Regions from separate parts of the Ruegeria sp. CJ6 genome, predicted to be linked through region 1. Evidence: riboswitches for the same ligand, from Rfam matches in the RefSeq annotation. Region 1 holds a riboswitch; each other region holds the start of a gene.
The links. A riboswitch is a leader RNA that binds a small molecule or an ion and turns the genes downstream of it on or off. The one in region 1 is predicted to bind cobalamin.
Positions count from the first base shown of each region.

Region 2: linked by a shared signal. The riboswitch ahead of ACR0BT_RS09790 (DUF1636 family protein) and the one ahead of ACR0BT_RS09410 (hypothetical protein) in region 1 are both predicted to bind cobalamin.
Region 3: linked by a shared signal. The riboswitch ahead of ACR0BT_RS17685 (energy-coupling factor ABC transporter permease) and the one ahead of ACR0BT_RS09410 (hypothetical protein) in region 1 are both predicted to bind cobalamin.

Region 1 is NZ_JBQFQB010000002.1:809,850-815,196, forward strand. It holds gene ACR0BT_RS09400 (DNA polymerase III subunit gamma/tau) at 234-1,994, opposite strand; gene ACR0BT_RS09405 (phosphatase domain-containing protein) at 2,167-2,667, shown strand; gene ACR0BT_RS09410 (hypothetical protein) at 2,672-3,079, opposite strand; cobalamin riboswitch at 3,171-3,390, opposite strand; gene ACR0BT_RS09415 (alpha/beta hydrolase family protein) at 3,513-4,370, shown strand; gene rsgA (ribosome small subunit-dependent GTPase A) at 4,407-5,347, opposite strand, start outside.
Region 2 is NZ_JBQFQB010000003.1:24,465-29,811, forward strand. It holds gene ACR0BT_RS09780 (glycosyltransferase family 2 protein) at 1-539, opposite strand, end outside; gene ACR0BT_RS09785 (NAD(P)-dependent oxidoreductase) at 654-1,640, opposite strand; cobalamin riboswitch at 1,746-1,952, shown strand; gene ACR0BT_RS09790 (DUF1636 family protein) at 2,038-2,418, shown strand; gene cobW (cobalamin biosynthesis protein CobW) at 2,415-3,470, shown strand; gene cobN (cobaltochelatase subunit CobN) at 3,476-5,347, shown strand, end outside.
Region 3 is NZ_JBQFQB010000006.1:193,104-198,450, forward strand. It holds gene ACR0BT_RS17670 (heavy metal translocating P-type ATPase) at 1-1,163, opposite strand, end outside; gene ACR0BT_RS17675 (hypothetical protein) at 1,350-1,622, shown strand; gene ACR0BT_RS17680 (L,D-transpeptidase) at 1,664-2,326, opposite strand; cobalamin riboswitch at 2,542-2,754, shown strand; gene ACR0BT_RS17685 (energy-coupling factor ABC transporter permease) at 2,831-3,514, shown strand; gene ACR0BT_RS17690 (transglutaminase-like cysteine peptidase) at 3,620-4,243, opposite strand; gene ACR0BT_RS17695 (AMP-binding protein) at 4,748-5,347, opposite strand, start outside.

The DNA of each region.
Region 1 (5,347 bases):
GTAATCTCCTGTCACTCGATTTGTGGCCTAGATACGAAGCGTAACCGTGCGGCACAAGAGGTCAGGATACTCCCGCCCGTCGTCAAGGTCTTTGGCAAGACCTTTCCTCCCGTTGGGCCCGGCAGCGCGCAAGGCGCGCTGCCGGGCCCAAAGCCGCTCAGGGGTATCGGCGCCAGCCGATGGCCCGTGGCGGGTGCGGGAGCATTTGGTTGAGGTGCGCTTATGCTCGAAAGTCAGTCCTCTTCAAACGGGTCCCATTCGTCTTCGACCTCGGGCAGGGCTTCGGTTTCGACTTGAGCGGCGCGTTGTTCTGCGGTTTCGATGCTCTTGATCCGCGCTTTCGGGAAATGAGTCAGCACTGCTTGCACCAGAGGATGCTGTTCAGCCTCGGCTTTCAGGGCCAAGTCTGCAGCGTCCCGTACCTCGGCAATGGTCGGTGCGTTGCCCTCAGCGACAATAGAAACGGCCCACCGGTTGCCTGTCCAACGCTGCAGCGACGCGCCCAATCGTTGTGACAGGTCGGTCGGGGCGTTGTCGGTTGGGGCGAACTCGATCCTGCCCGGTTGGTAGGATACCAGACGCACGCCGTTTTCGACCTCGACCAACAACTTCACATCCCGGTTGGCTCGGATCAGTTCGACCACATGTTCAAATGTTGGATAGCGTGCCAGCGCTGCCTGCACATCCTGGGCCAGCGCGGCCGTTGGCCCGCCCGCGCTGCCGCCAATCCCCGATGCGGCATAGGCCGGTCGGGCCACAGCCTGTGGCGCGGAAGGAGCATGTCCCGGCGCACCGATTCCCTTGCCGGGGCCACCATTGGGCGGCGGAGGCGTATCTTGCAGACGCTTGATCAGCTCCTCCGGGCTAGGCAAGTCGGCCACATGGGTCAGGCGGATCACGGCCATTTCCGCAGCCATCATTGCGTTGGGTGCGGCGGAAACTTCCTCGAGCGCTTTCAGCAGCATTTGCCACATGCGTGTAAGGACTCGCATGGGCAGAGCCTCGGCCATTTGTTGACCTCGGGCGCGTTCGTCGGGGGAAACGGTGGGATCTTCGGCGGCATCCGGGGTGATCTTGACCACCGAAACCCAATGCGTGATTTCAGCCAGATCGCGTAAGACGGCGAGTGGATCAGCCCCTTCGGCATATTGCCCGCTCAGCTCGGTCAACGCGCCTGCAGCATCGCCGCGCAGGATCATATCCATCAGATCCAGCACCCGGCCCCGATCGGCCAGCCCCAGCATCGCGCGCACCTGATCCGCGCTGGTTTCACCGGCCCCGTGCGAGATCGCCTGATCCAGCAGTGAGGTCGCATCCCGCGCTGATCCTTCGGCAGCCCGGGTGATCAACGACAACGCATCCTCGGCAATCTGTGCCCCCTCGGCACCTGCAATTTTGCGAAGCAGTCCGATCATATCCTCCGGCTCGATCCGGCGCAGATCAAAGCGCTGGCAACGGGACAAGACGGTCACCGGGACCTTGCGAATCTCGGTGGTGGCAAAGATGAACTTCACGTGTTCGGGGGGTTCTTCCAGCGTCTTGAGCAGCGCGTTGAAAGCGCTGGTCGACAGCATGTGAACCTCGTCGATGATATAGATCTTGTAGCGCGCGGACGCAGCGCGATAGCGGACGCTGTCGATGATCTCGCGGATGTCATTGACACCGGTGCGGCTGGCGGCGTCCATCTCCATCACATCGACATGGCGGCCCTCCATGATGGCTACGCAGTGTTCACATTGACCGCAGGGTTCGGTGGTAGGGCCGCCGCTGCCATCGGGACCGATGCAGTTCATACCCTTGGCGATGATCCGGGCGGTCGTCGTCTTACCGGTGCCGCGGATGCCGGTCATGATAAAGGCCTGCGCGATCCGATCCGCTTCGAATGCGTTTTTCAGGGTACGCACCATGGCGTCCTGACCGACTAGATCGGCAAAGGTTTCGGGGCGGTATTTGCGGGCAAGAACCTGGTAGGCGGGGTTGGGCGTCTCGGTCATGTCTGCTCTGTCGGATTCGCGTTACGCCGCAGCGTAGAGGCCCCCGCCGCCCGCGTCCACAGCCAGCCGGGACGATTTTCATTTTGGAATGCGTGGGTATGCGGCTAAAATCCACTCTATTCTAATTACTGGACCAGTATGTTGTTGGGTGAAGTTTGTTTGGGGGGAGATTATGTCGCAACTGGTGGTTTATGCGTTGCAGGTTGGCGGAGGCACCTTGGCCTTGTCCTCGATGCCTGGGCGTGGAGGAACGTATACAGAAGACCTTGATCTTATCGCAGACTGGAAGCCGGGACTTGTGATCTCGATGACCACTGAGGTCGAGATGATTCAGGATGGTGCGCGGAATTTTGGCGCTGATATTCAGGGGCGTGCCAGCAGATGGGTGCATTTGCCGATCGAAGATTTTGGCACGCCACCCAAAGAGATTTTGGACCGCTGGCCCCGCGTTGGCGCGACCGCACGTCAGGCGTTGTCAGGTGGTGGCCGTGTGCTAGTGCATTGCCGTGGTGGCTGTGGCCGATCCGGGATGGTGGTTCTGCGTCTGATGGTTGAATGCGGTGAACGGCCTGAGGCGGCATTGAAGCGATTGCGTACGGTGCGTCCTTGCGCAGTCGAGACAAATGCCCAGATGCTTTGGGCCGTTGAACCGGCCCGTGTTCAAGCCGTTTGACGGCTTAGACACCAACATGTGGCGAGATTTCGCCACCGTTGTGCTGCACCAGAAGCGAAGCCTCAAGCATGGCGCAAGGAGGATTCCTTAGCAGGTCTGCGGGTAGGCTGCGGTACTCGGTTCCGAACATCATGTCTGCGTAGTCATCCAGCCGGCCGGTATCGATTTCAGGATCGGTTCCGCAGAATACACGTATCTGGTCGCATTGGGCGCGAAAGCGGGCGGAGCATCCTTCCGGGCAGTGCGACAGATCTATGGTGCCTTCAATCTCAAACTCAGATTTCGTGACCGGTTTTGTGGCGGACATGGCCTGCGTCAGAGCCCGCGCCATTTGCGCCAGTGCGGGGCAGGTTGCCCCAGTACGTTGGCACACGGTCGCCGCGAATTCGTGCGTTTTAGTCTTCCAGATCATCAATGCGCCCTCCGCGCGCAGGGCGAGGGCGTGGCACAGGTTGGTCGGTGCAGAGCACGATCAAACCCGTCCCGGACACCCCGCCCGAGTTTCGGTTCTACATCTGATGGCAGGTCTCCTGACTTGCGGGTCATCGCTTTGCCGACCTTCCCAGCCTTCAAGGCCAGTGGTATCTCGGCATTGCTCTCCGCTTACAGTTGCGGGGGCAGTCTCGGACTAGGTTCTTTCCGGTTTTCTCCGTGCAGAACCGCACCGTGTTCCCTTTTCATCCCGGCCCGATTGGGCGCGAGAACCATCGCGACATGGCTATCGGCTGCGCCGTGCCCGAGTCAAGAAGATTGCGTCAGGCAAGTGACGTACGGTCCAGCCACGTCAACCTTGACTTGAGGCGCTTCGGGTGAACTGATCAGTTCAGTCGGTATTGGAGGGCACCATGTTGGACACGCAGCAGGCGGTTGTGACCGAGGATTTTCAAATCCCGTCCGGCCCGGCAATGTTGTCGGCGCGGCTTTACCGTCCGGTTGCCGACCCCGAAAAGGTGGTCGTCATAAACGGTGCGACTGGGGTGCCGAGGGATTACTATCAGTACTTCGCCCGATGGCTCGCCGAAGAACAGGGCATGGCCTGCCTGACTTACGATTACCGGGATTTTGGTCACTCTTTGGTGGGTTCGCAAAAGCGGTCAAATGTCACCATGGCCGATTGGGCGTTGATCGACATTCCATCCGCCCGGGCCGAGATGCGCCGACGGTTTCCGCAGGCCAAGCTATGGAGCATCGGTCATTCCTTGGGCGGAATGTTTGGCCCGATCCAACCCGATATCGATCAGATCGACAGGATGATCTGTGTCTGTTCGGGTCTGGTAACGCTGGCGGATCACCCTTGGCCTTATCGCGCTTTGGCGGCGTTGTTCTGGTATGGTCACGCGCCGCTGGTGGTCAAGGCGCTTGGCTACCTGCCCGGGCGGTTGGTCGGGTTTGGATCGGACCTGCCTGCCCAAGTCTATTGGCAATGGCGCAAATGGTGCACCGCCCCCAAAAGCTATGTGCCAGAGATCGGCACGACACTGCCCGCCGCCCGCTGGAAAGACTTGGGCAAACGTGTCGATCTGTTTACCTTCGCAGATGATGAAATGGTGCCGCCGGATGCTGTCTGGCGTCTTGCCGATCTCTATGGACCCAAAGCCGGGCGCCATCTGCTTGCACCAAGCGAATTCGGAGTGTCCAAGATCGGCCATATCGGTGCATTCGCAAGACGGAATGCGGCAGTCTGGCCTAGACTGATCGCCTGATAGCGCTGGGCACCGGTAGGTCGGTGCCCAGCTTCGTTATAGCCCTTTACGGGATTTTTTCTCGTGCATCACGCTGCGCACCATCTTGCCGAACGCCTTGTCGCGGGCGCGGGCCTGCGCCACCGAAGCGGAATTGTGTTGGTCTTCGCGCCGCAGCTTGCGCCAGCGGTCCAGCCGCGCGGGATCAAGCGTACCAGCGTCGATTGCCGCCTGCACCGCACATTCGGGCTCGGTCTCGTGCTGACAATCCGAGAAGCGGCAATCCAGGCTGAGGTCTGAGATGTCCGAAAATACCTCATCCAACCCCTCCTGCGCATCCAGCAGACGCAACGCGCGCATGCCGGGCGTATCGATCAGCCAGCCGCCATTGCGCATGCGATGCAAGGCGCGTGCAGTTGTTGTGTGCCTGCCGCGCGCATCATCTTCACGGATACCTGCGGTGGCCTGATCCTGCCCCGTCATCCCGTTGGCGAGCGTCGTTTTCCCAACGCCGGATGATCCAAGCAAGGCGCTGGTTTGTCCTTTCGGACACCACGACAGAACTTGTTCGAGATCGCCGTGATCCAGCGCGTTGACCGCAAGTATCGTCAGAAACGGGGCGAGCGATTGGGCCTGATCTACATAAAGGCTCGGATCATCGCACATGTCCGACTTGGTCAGAACGACCACCGGATAGCAGCCTGCCTGATGCGCCAGCGCAAGATACCGCTCCAATCGTGGCAGATTGAAATCGGCGTTGCAGGAACTGACGATGAACAGCACGTCTACATTTGCAGCGATCAACTGCGCTGCAGCTCCGGTACCTGCCGCTCGTCGTTGAAGCTGGCTTCGCCGGTCAAGCATACGGCGTATTCGTTTGTTTTCATCCACCAGAACCCAATCTCCGACGGCATATGCACCGGTTGATTGATCCGGAGATAACAAAGGCGATTCACCTTCAGGGCTCAGCCCGATCAGTCGATCCCGGTGTACTGCCG
Region 2 (5,347 bases), on a different contig from region 1:
CGATGGGCGCGAAAACGGCTGAATTTTCCGTTGTTGCGGAACAGCGTTTTGAACCCTTTGGTCCGATGATGCGGATAGCCGTCTTCGGTGGCGGCCAGAAAGAAAGTCTCAGGTACAGGTCGATCAACGAAATCGTTCTGACCCGCATTTCCGAACATGCGCCAGCAGATCGAGATCGCGTCCGCCACGCCGCTGGCCTCAACGAGGCTTCTTATATCACTATTGGGCAAACGGATATTGATATACTCGTCCACATCCAAACTGAGAATCCAATCCGATGACAGATAGCTTGGGTGATTCCGCGCAAGCGAAAATGCACGAACCTGCGGCGCGGCGCGCGGACCCAGTCTGTTTCGCTCGTGGTGAGCCCAGCCAAGCACTTGCAGCCGTTCGCCCATGGCATCAGTACCATCAGCGCAATCATTGGTATAAATCAGAATGTCATCAAAACCGATTGCGTGGTTGTAGGCCACCCAATCGATCATGAAAGGCCCTTCGTTTTTCATCGTTGTTACGATGAGAAAGGTCTCATTCGTCATAAGTTGTTCTCTTGCCTGTGCCGGTGTCGGACTCCTGTTGATCTGTTTAGAATAGCCCCAGAATTTTGTCCAACCAGGTCGCCAGACAGCCGCAACGCTTGCCGATTATTTGATCTACCGATTCTGCGGGATCACCTCATAACCCGGTTCTTCTGGCTCGTCGTCCAGCATCTCGGTTGGGAACCCTGGCGCCTGGATCTCCAGTCCGGTCGCGTCCTCTAGCCGCCTGATGATGTTCGGGGACAGTTCACGCTCACCATATCGCGCGATGCCATCTTCGAAAATCTTAATCATCAATGGGTTTATCTCCAGAGGAACTCCGGCACGGTCGGCGACCTCCTGAAACAGACCGATATCTTTTTTCACCAGGTCCATGGTGAAGGAAATATCGCGCGAGCCGTTCAGGATGACCTGACTTTCGGTCTCGTGCACGAAGGATGTGCCTGACGATATCTTGATCGCCTCATAGGTGGTTCCAAGGTCCATACCGGCGGCCTTGGCTGTCACCAATGCCTCGGCGCAGGTGATCAGGTTGGCGGTAGCCAGATAATTGGTCAACACCTTCAGAACAGAGGCCGAGCCCAGATCGCCCGTGTGCAAAATGCGACGCCCCATGGTGGTCAGGAATGGCAGGATACGTTCAAAAGTCTCACGATCACAGCCTGCGAAGATCGAGATATTACCCGTCGCTGCCCGGTGACATCCGCCGGAAACCGGGCAATCCACTGCAGCCCCGCCTCGTTCGATGACCATTGCGCCAAGGCGTTTGACTTCGGCTTCATCGGTGGTCGACATTTCCATCCAGATTTTGCCAGGGCCGACCTCTGGCAACATTTCCTGCATCACCGCATCCGAGGCCGCAGGAGAAGGCAAACAGGTTATAACAGCATCGCAATTGCGCATCAGTTGCGCCGGGCTTTTGGCGGCTTTGGCACCCTTGGCGACGAATTCGGTCACCAGATCCGGGTTCAGGTCATGAACCGTCAGATCGATACCGTTTCGTAGCAGCGATCCAGATAGCTTGCCCCCTACATTCCCCAGCCCGATAAACCCTACTTTCATGCGCGGTATCCTCCTGTTCGCATCTTGCTGCCATGCCAGCACGTCGTTGCAGAAGTATCATGCCGCCCAGCGACCCCGACAGGTCGCTTTTTATCCGCTTTTTCACGGATCGGCGCGACTCGCTTGACAAGCAACCCTGCCCTGCCGCATGTCCCTTTCGTTGGTGTCTGCGAGAGCAGATGAAAAGGGAATGCGTCAGCGGTTTTTGCCGTCAAACGCAGCCGCCCCCGCGACCGTGACCGGAGAGGGTGCCCAAAGCCACTGGCAGTATGGCCGGGAAGGCGGGACATCCGACAGAGGCCTCCTCTGACATCCGCAAGCCGGGAGACCTGCCAACGCCCGAAGATGAAACCGGACGGGGTGTTCCGGTGTGGGGCTGTGATCGGCCCGCATGAAACCCCGTCCCCCACGAAGAGGATTTGGGGGGATGAGAGACATGACCGAGACCGCACCGGTCGAACTGCTGGTTTGCACTACCTGCCGTCGCGGGCTGCCTGTCGAGGATGACGCCCAGCGCCCCGGCACGTTGCTGCACAAGGCGCTTGAACAGGCGGGCCTGCCCGAAGGCATTACCTTGAAAGCTGTGGAATGCCTGTCGAATTGCGATGAAGGCTGCTCGATCGTGCTACGCGGAGGACCGGATCGCTGGACTTTCGTGTATGAGCATCTGAACGAGATCGACCATGTTGAAACCATCGTCGAAGGCGCAGCCAAATACCTCGCCACCGAGGACGGTTTGGTCAAATGGCGCGAACGTCCCGAACATTTCCGCAAAAACTGTGCGGCCCGCATTCCCCCGATTGGAGCCCTGAAATGAGCAATCTCGAGAAACTCCCCGTCACTGTGATCACCGGCTTTTTGGGCTCGGGCAAAACCACTTTGGTGCGACACCTGATGCAGAACCCGCAGGGCAAGCGTCTGGCGGTGGTCGTCAACGAATTCGGCGATGTCGGCGTCGATGGCGATATCCTGAAGTCCTGCGCCATTCCTGATTGCCCGGCGGAAAACATCATGGAACTGGCCAATGGTTGCATCTGCTGCACCGTGGCCGATGATTTCATCCCGACCATTGAAGCCCTGATGGCACTAGAGCCGCGCCCCGATCACATCCTGATCGAAACCTCCGGTCTTGCCCTGCCAAAACCGCTGCTGAAGGCGTTCGACTGGCCCGATATCCGCTCGAAAATCACCGTCGATGGCGTGATTGCTCTGGCCGATGCCGAGGCCGTGGCCGCTGGTCGGTTCGCTCCGAATGTCGAGGCGGTGGATGCGCAACGCATGGCAGATGACTCGATTGATCATGAAACTCCCTTGTCCGAGGTGTTCGAGGATCAGATTTCCTGCGCCGACATCATTCTGCTGACCAAGCCCGATCTGGCTGGCCCGGAAGGCGTTGCGAAAGCGAAAGAGATCATCGCCGCCGAAGCGCCCCGCCCCATGCCCGTGGTCGAAGTGGCCGAGGGTGCCGTGGACGTCCGCGTCGTGCTGGGTCTAGAAGCCGCGGCCGAGGATGACATGGACGCGCGTCCCAGCCATCACGACGGCCATCACGATCACGAGCATGACGATTTCGAAAGCATCATCGTTGAACTGCCCGAGCAAACCGATCCGATTGATCTGGTCGCCAAGATTGAACGATTGGCCAACGAGTTGAATATCCTGCGCGTCAAAGGCTATGCCGCCGTTCAGGGCAAGCCCATGCGCCTACTGGTTCAGGCCGTCGGTGCGCGCGTGCGTCACCAATATGACCGCCTGTGGGAGCCCGGCGAAGACCGTCGCTCGCGCCTTGTGGTCATTGCCGAGCATGACGATATCAAAGAGGCCGAGATCCGCGATATCCTCGTGGGTGTAACCGAGGCTGCCGAGTAAGACTTATGCACGTCGTCTTCCGCGAAAGCCATGGGCTCGAAGAAACCGAGACCCCGACCGATCTGGGTCAGAGCCCGGCGGACCTGGTGGTGCTGTCCTTTTCCGACAGTGACCTTGGCGCTTTCGCGGCGGGATGGCATCGTGGAGGTGGGCCTGAAGGACGCATGCCAACGATGCGGCTGGCCAATCTGACGGCGCTGAAGCATCCCCTCTCAGTCGACACATATGTCGAGCAGACACTGGAGGGCGCAAAGGGCATCCTGATCCGTCTGATCGGTGGAGTGCCCTATTGGGCGTACGGCTTGCAGCAGGTTCTGGCGCTGGCGCAGGCCAAAGGGATTGCACTGGCCGTACTGCCCGCAGACGGTCGCGAGGATACGCGGCTGGATGATTACTCTACCCTGCCTGTCTCGACCCTGCGGCGGCTGGCGCATCTGTGCGACACCGGCGGTGAGGTCGCGGCGCAGGCCGCTCTGGCGCAGATGGCACTGGCTGCGGGGTTGTATGCAGGTCCGGTCATGGGCGCCAAGACCATCCCCGAATGCGGTGCCTGGTGCCCAGATCACGGCGTGATCCCTGCAGAAAACGCTCTGCCCGGTGATGCGAAACGTATCATCGTAACCTTCTATCGTGCTTATCTGACCTCGGCGGACACAGCCCCAATCGCAGCGCTGATCCGCAGCTTGCGCGCGCGAGGTTTTGAGGCCGTCGGCCTGTTTGCCCCGTCGCTCAAAGCACCAAATGCCGCCGATTGGCTGCGCGAGACTATTGTAGCGCTGAAGCCTTCGGCAATCGTCAACGCCACCTCATTCTCAGGCAAGGGCGCATCAGGCACCTCACCTCTCGATGTGGCAGAGGTGCCGGTCTTTCAGGTGGCGCTGGCCACCTCACGCCGCAAAGCGTGGGCCGAAGCGGAACGTGGCCTTTCACCAGCTGATCTTGCCATGCATGTGGTCCTTCCGGAAGTGGACGGGCGGATCAACGCGGGCATCGTATCCTTCAAAGAGCCGGGCAAACGCGACCCGCATCTCGAATATTCCCGTTTCGCTCATCGGGCTGAACCGGAACGGATCGAAGCCATCATCAACCGCATCTCCGGCTGGCTGAACCTTCACGACAAACCCAAAGCGGAGCAGGTTCCGGCGCTGGTGCTATCGACCTATCCCGGCAAAGACTGGCAGATGGCCCATGCGGTGGGTCTGGATGCGCTGGCCTCGGCCGAGGCAATGTTGCTCGATCTGCAAGGCGAAGGGTATGACACCGCACCTGCCGAGCCGATTGCTGAAACTCTTCTTGATGCCCGGATTTCATGGCCGCTAGAGGATTATCAGGCGGCGCTGGCGGCGCTGCCGGAAACACTCCGCGCCGATCTCAATAAGGTTTGGGGCACTCCCGAAGACGACCCTGCTTTCACAAACGGCGCGTTCCATTTCACGGCACTGCGTCGTGGAAAAGCGCTGATCGCGCTGCAGCCCGAGCGCGGTACACCCGAACTGCGCGATGACGACTATCACGATCTGTCGCGCACACCGCGCCACGCCTACGTCGCCTTTTACTTATGGCTGCGCAAAGGATTGGTCGCGGATACGCTGATCCATATCGGCGCGCATGGCACGCTGGAATGGTTGCCGGGAAAATCAGTCGCCTTGTGCAACGAGTGTTGGCCCGAGGCGTTAATCGGCGATTTGCCGGTGATCTATCCCTTCATAGTCAACGACCCCGGCGAGGCCGCGCAGGCCAAGCGTCGGATCGGGGCGGTTACGTTGGGCCATATCCCACCCCCGATGAAGGAAAGCGGCACACCGGATCGCATGGTACGGCTGGAATCGCTGTTGGACGAGTTCTCGAACGCGGACGGGCTAGACCCCAAACGCCGT
Region 3 (5,347 bases), on a different contig from region 1:
CCAAATGCAAGCGGCGGGATCAGGGCGATGGCCACTGCGACGACCATAACGATGGGCGTATAGATCCGCGCAAATTTTGTAACCCACTGCTCAACCGGCGCGCGGCGCGCATGAGCATCACCGACCATCCGGATGATCTTGGCAAGCACGGTGTCTGACGCTGTTTTCGTCGCACGTATTTTGAGGGTGCCTTCACCATTGATTGTGCCGGCATAGACCTCATCACCCAGCTCTTTGGGAATCAGCGCGCTTTCACCTGTGATTGGAGCCTGGTCAACGGCACCAGCCCCTTCGATGACTTCCCCGTCAAGTGGAATGCGATCCCCACCCCGAACGATGAAGCTGTCACCGACAAAGACATCCGCCGCCGGGACCGTTGCCTCAGAACCGTCAGCACGAACCAGCCGAACCGTCGGGGGGGCCAGATCAAGCAGCGCGGATACCGCGTTCCGAGCACGTCCGACACTCCAGCTTTCCAGATAAAGAGAGAGCGAGAAGAAAAATGCTACAGTTGCGGCTTCAAAAAACTCACCCAGAGCGATGGCACCAGCGACGGCAACAACCATCAAAAGGTTCATATCCGGCGAAAGTCGACGCGCCGAAGACCAGGCCTTAGGGGCCACCAGCCAGACGCCAAACAAGATCGCGACCGCGAACAAAGCTGCCTCGGGCAAAGGCATCGGAACCTCACCATGTCCCGAGAACAGCCCGAGCGCACCGCCCATGCCGGTTTCGAAAATGTGCCAGCCAAAACCCGCTGCCCAAAACCCTCCGCTAAGAGTGGTGAACCGCCGCTGACGTGCAATATGCGCCGCCTGGTCCTGGGCGGCATTTCCGTCATCCCATGGTTTGGCGGTCATACCAGTACTGGCAACCAGCATCATGACATCTTCGTCAGATAACTTGGCAGCACTTTCAAGAAGTGTCATCCGACCGTTGATCACATCAAATGCAAGATGCTCTTCGCCACCTGCTTTCGGGCCGACGACACGGTTCAGGATCGCCACCTCTTCGGCGCAATCAAGGCCAGAGACCTGAAAGCTTCTACCACCTTCAGGAATTGGACCGGCGGGGGCGATGTCGCCACACCCGCCGCTACCGCATGCGTGGTGACCATGTTTGTTTTCGTGGCCATGGTCGTGGCTATGGGTATCGGATGACATGATTGGACCTCAAGAATCTCTATGGTCCTTTGTAAATAGTTCCTACAGTAACTAGAGCTTCAATACCTTTTATATTTTTTTCATCCGGGTTCTTTGCCTGCGATATTGTTAGTTCATTTCGTCTTGCGGGCCGGCCGTGTGGATGCAATCTAATTGCAGATGACGCAAAAAATTTGGAACAGATCAATGCAGAAACAGATCGCAATTACCATCACGTTAGTCTCGATTACGGCTGGTTGCTCAGCCCAGTTCACTGGGGCCAAAAGCAAAGCACTTGAACCAGGCAACGTGCCAGATTCGGTCGTAGCGCTGGCAGGGCCGGCGCAGGATTTGACCACGGCACGCCTTTTGCCAGAAGATAATTGCTTTTGGTATGAGCACAGCGGACCTGTCGAGACGACATTGGTACCATTGCGCGCGACGAATGGCGCTCCGATCTGCATTGCGCGCGACGCCTGATCGAAATGAGGGCAGCGACGTCCATGTACGCTGCCCAATATTCATGAGCGGGCTGTGACGCTATCTTCGGCAGAGTATAGGAAAGCGGTCGAGCCGGTTTTCACGTTTGGGTAGAGGTCATTGATATGAGCCATGATCATTCGCACACATCCAGAACTTGCGCGACCGCCGATGCTTCTTGGCTCAGGCGTGCCGTGAATTCTGAGATATGTGTCTCGGTCTCCAACGTATAGATAAAGGGCACGAGAGCCGAGAGCATTATTCGGCCCGGGCTCCATGCCATTCCGGAATTCCGCGTATTCGGGGTTGCGCTCGATCATTGAAGCGGTTGGTGTCCAGTGTGGCCATTCGACCTTTCGGCGGATAACATAGGTGCCGGGCTCGTAAAGATTCCCACGCGCGATCGCTACGCCATAGCGCATTGCGGTCCCGTCTTCTTCGATATGATAGAGATAGCGCGCGACGGCATCCACATGGATGTCACCTGGAACCAAACCATCATTTGCCGCGACGCGTCTTGGTAAAAAACGGTCATGAACACCCCACGGATTTGAGGTCATTGGATCGTAACCAATTGGCGTGACCTGACTGTCCCAATAGGTCTTCTGCGATGCGGTTGGCCAGGTTTTGGCGATCAATGGACTGGCCGCAGACGCCGAGAACAGCGCTGTGGTGGATTGAATGAAATGGCGCCTTGTAAGCATAGGTCTCGTCCTGGTTCACAAGTTTAACGTATTTGGATCGCACTATCGCGAATTAATCCGAATCTTAAAGCCTCTAGCAGCTAGAGCTTCAAGAGGTTTCAGGTAACGCTTGGTTTACCCTGTCGATCAAGTGACCGGTTGCGTGAATCCTGCTTCGGTCGAGTTTACATTGGAATAGGTCGCAAAGACAATTGACACAGGCGAAGCCGCCATTGTAGCGGTGAATTGTTTTCGGTTCCTGATGGCTGAAGCCAAAAGGATTAAAAGGGAATACGGTTCGGTGTTTTCAATGGCGCCAATTCCGTAACTGCCCCCGCAACTGTGAGCGGAGAGCGATGCCAAGACACCACTGGTTCGTAATGGAACCGGGAAGGTTGGCGGAGCGAGCACCCGCGAGTCAGGAGACCTGCCGTAAAGCGCCGGGCTATGCCCAGACTGAACCTGTCGGCCTTACGGTCGATTCAACCTGACAAGCCGCCGGGTGAGGCGGTAGGGAGAAAGAACATGCATATCGAACCGGGCATCGTGAATGGTGCCAAAATCGCGCTTTCCTATGTTACCGCCGCAGGTGCGGCTACTTACGCAGCGAAAGAAACGTTTTCCACATTGCGAGCGAATGGACCTGCATCTTTTGTTATGCGCTCGGTGCTCGCCACCGTTGGGGTTTTCCTTTTCTTCGAAGTCCTGCCGCATTTCCCGGTTGGTGTCTCTGAAGTCCACTTCATCCTGGGGTCGACGCTGTTTCTGCTTCTCGGTGCTGCACCCGCGGCTTTTGGATTGGCAGCTGGTCTCCTGATTCAGGGTGTGTTTTTTGCCCCGTTCGATCTTCCGCAGTACTTCATCAACCTGACCACTCTGCTGGTGCCGCTATTTGCGCTACAAGCACTGGCCAGCCGCATCATCGCACCCGGCACAGCATATGTTGACCTCAAATATAGCCAAGCTCTTGCCCTAAGTGCGACGTATCAGGGAGGAGTAGTCGCATGGGTTGGGTTCTGGGCCTTCTACGGCCAGGGTTTCGGCGCAGAAACCATGGCGTCGGTTCTGTCCTTTGGCGGCGCTTATATGCTGGTAATCGTCATTGAGCCGATTGCTGATCTGGCAGTGCTTGCGGCAGCCAAGGCAATGCGCGGTTTGAACAGTACAGGTCTGGTGACTCCGCGTTTGTACAACGCTGCGAAAGCTTGACCAAAGTTTGAAGCGGTGTCCTAAACTTGGGTTGCCGCGAAACAACCAGTAGTCGCAGGACCAAAATTTTATTGTGGCGCGTCTCGAGGGCGCGCCACATTGTTTTTAGCCGCTAGAAACCTGTACCCAACGATCAGGGTGATTTGGGTCCTGTATTCGTAGGAAAAGATACCTCGTTTCCTTCCACGATTTGATCCTGTTGGTGACATTGTCCAGAATCAAATCGCCTTCACTCGAGCGATAAACTAAAACTGCATGGCCACTGCGATTGGTGTCTAAGACAGTTGCAATAAGTAGCTTCGTAGGATCCAAGCCGTTCTGCATTAGTTCAAACTTCTTTTGCAAAGCGAAATCTTCGCAATCCCCTGACCCCTGCATTGGTAGCGTCCAGTATTCCTTTGTCCCGTATTGGTTTTGATCCGAAACGGCGCGGATCCTCCGATTGACGCGCAAGTTAATCGCTTTAACGATCTGTTTCTCCTGCGCTTCTGGCAGACCAGAAGTACGAGTATTCGCGCACGCCCACGAATAATCTTTGCAGAGTGATTTGGCGCCCGATGGCGCCTGAACCTCTCTATCTAGTTTGATCCAGGGAAGCTCAGAAGCTTGCAATGAAGCGGCGGAGACAAGGTAGCTGCATATGATACAGGCCAACGATAGATAAACTGGTAACCGTTCCGAAAGTTTTTTCTGAGCGGAAGTAGGTTTTGTCATATCTGCTTTCCCCATACTCGTTTCTCCTGGGTATCTGAAGCTACCGAGCCAAGAGAACTCTATTTCAATCTTTTATGTTCATCGACGCATTACAACAGCTTATTCAATTTAAAATGCAGAGCAGCAAAGTTCGCGAGCGCGCAGTTATTAGTCGTGATTATGTGGGTGAGCTTAATTGAGATTCTTGCAGCGGCATAGAAGAAAGCCGGCTAGTAGTCCTGGGTTAGAAACGCTTGAGGTTTGTGGCGGATTTGGATGACGCGTCAAGCTGAACATCTTTGTGCAATGAAATGGGTATCAACCGTTCGCCGGGGCGCACCCTAACAGTGTATCTGCGATTATATGTTTCATGCGGCCAGATGTAACTGGCAATTGCAGATTTCCCCTGACCAAGGTGTGCAGGTTTTGATTGGAAATTCTAAAACAATGACTTCGTCGCTACACTCAGTCCTCTGTTAACGCGCACAGCGACGGGAGCGATGAGTTGGGCAGGTTCAGTGGCCTACGAGACATATTGCGTCAGGTTTCTATGATGCGTGCAAGTTTCGTACGATCGACTTTGGAGGCATGACGCTTGTCCATAGGGATGTTCTTAATCGAAATCACATTTGGAACGCCAAAACCAAGCGCAGATTTAGTCCAATCGTCGATGTGATCCGCGGAACCTTGGACGCAAAGTGTGGGGCCTGCTTTGGTATTGACGAGCGCGCATCGATCTACACCTGGCCATCTCTGTGCCGCGACTTCGATAGCAAAGGGGAAGAGCGTACCTGAAAAGACTTCAATTTCGGACCCGACGCGCCCCCATAACCATAAACGCCCGTCATCATCCAGCGCGCCAGCGTCACCGGTCCGGTGCCATATGACACCACCTTCTTCGATTTTGTTGTTCTTCGAGTGGGTCGGGTCCAAATACCCGTCATTCACATGTGCGCCGGCGACCTGAACTTCATTGTCGCGGATGCGGAGCGTGATTTCGGGCACCGGGTATCCCACAAGTAGACCCCTTCCAACAGCCATGTCGTGGTGATCCTTCACCGTGATATCCGCGGCGTCAAGATGGGCAATCGGTTCAGCCTCGGTCGACCCATAAACGCACACAACCGACAGGCTGTGCCG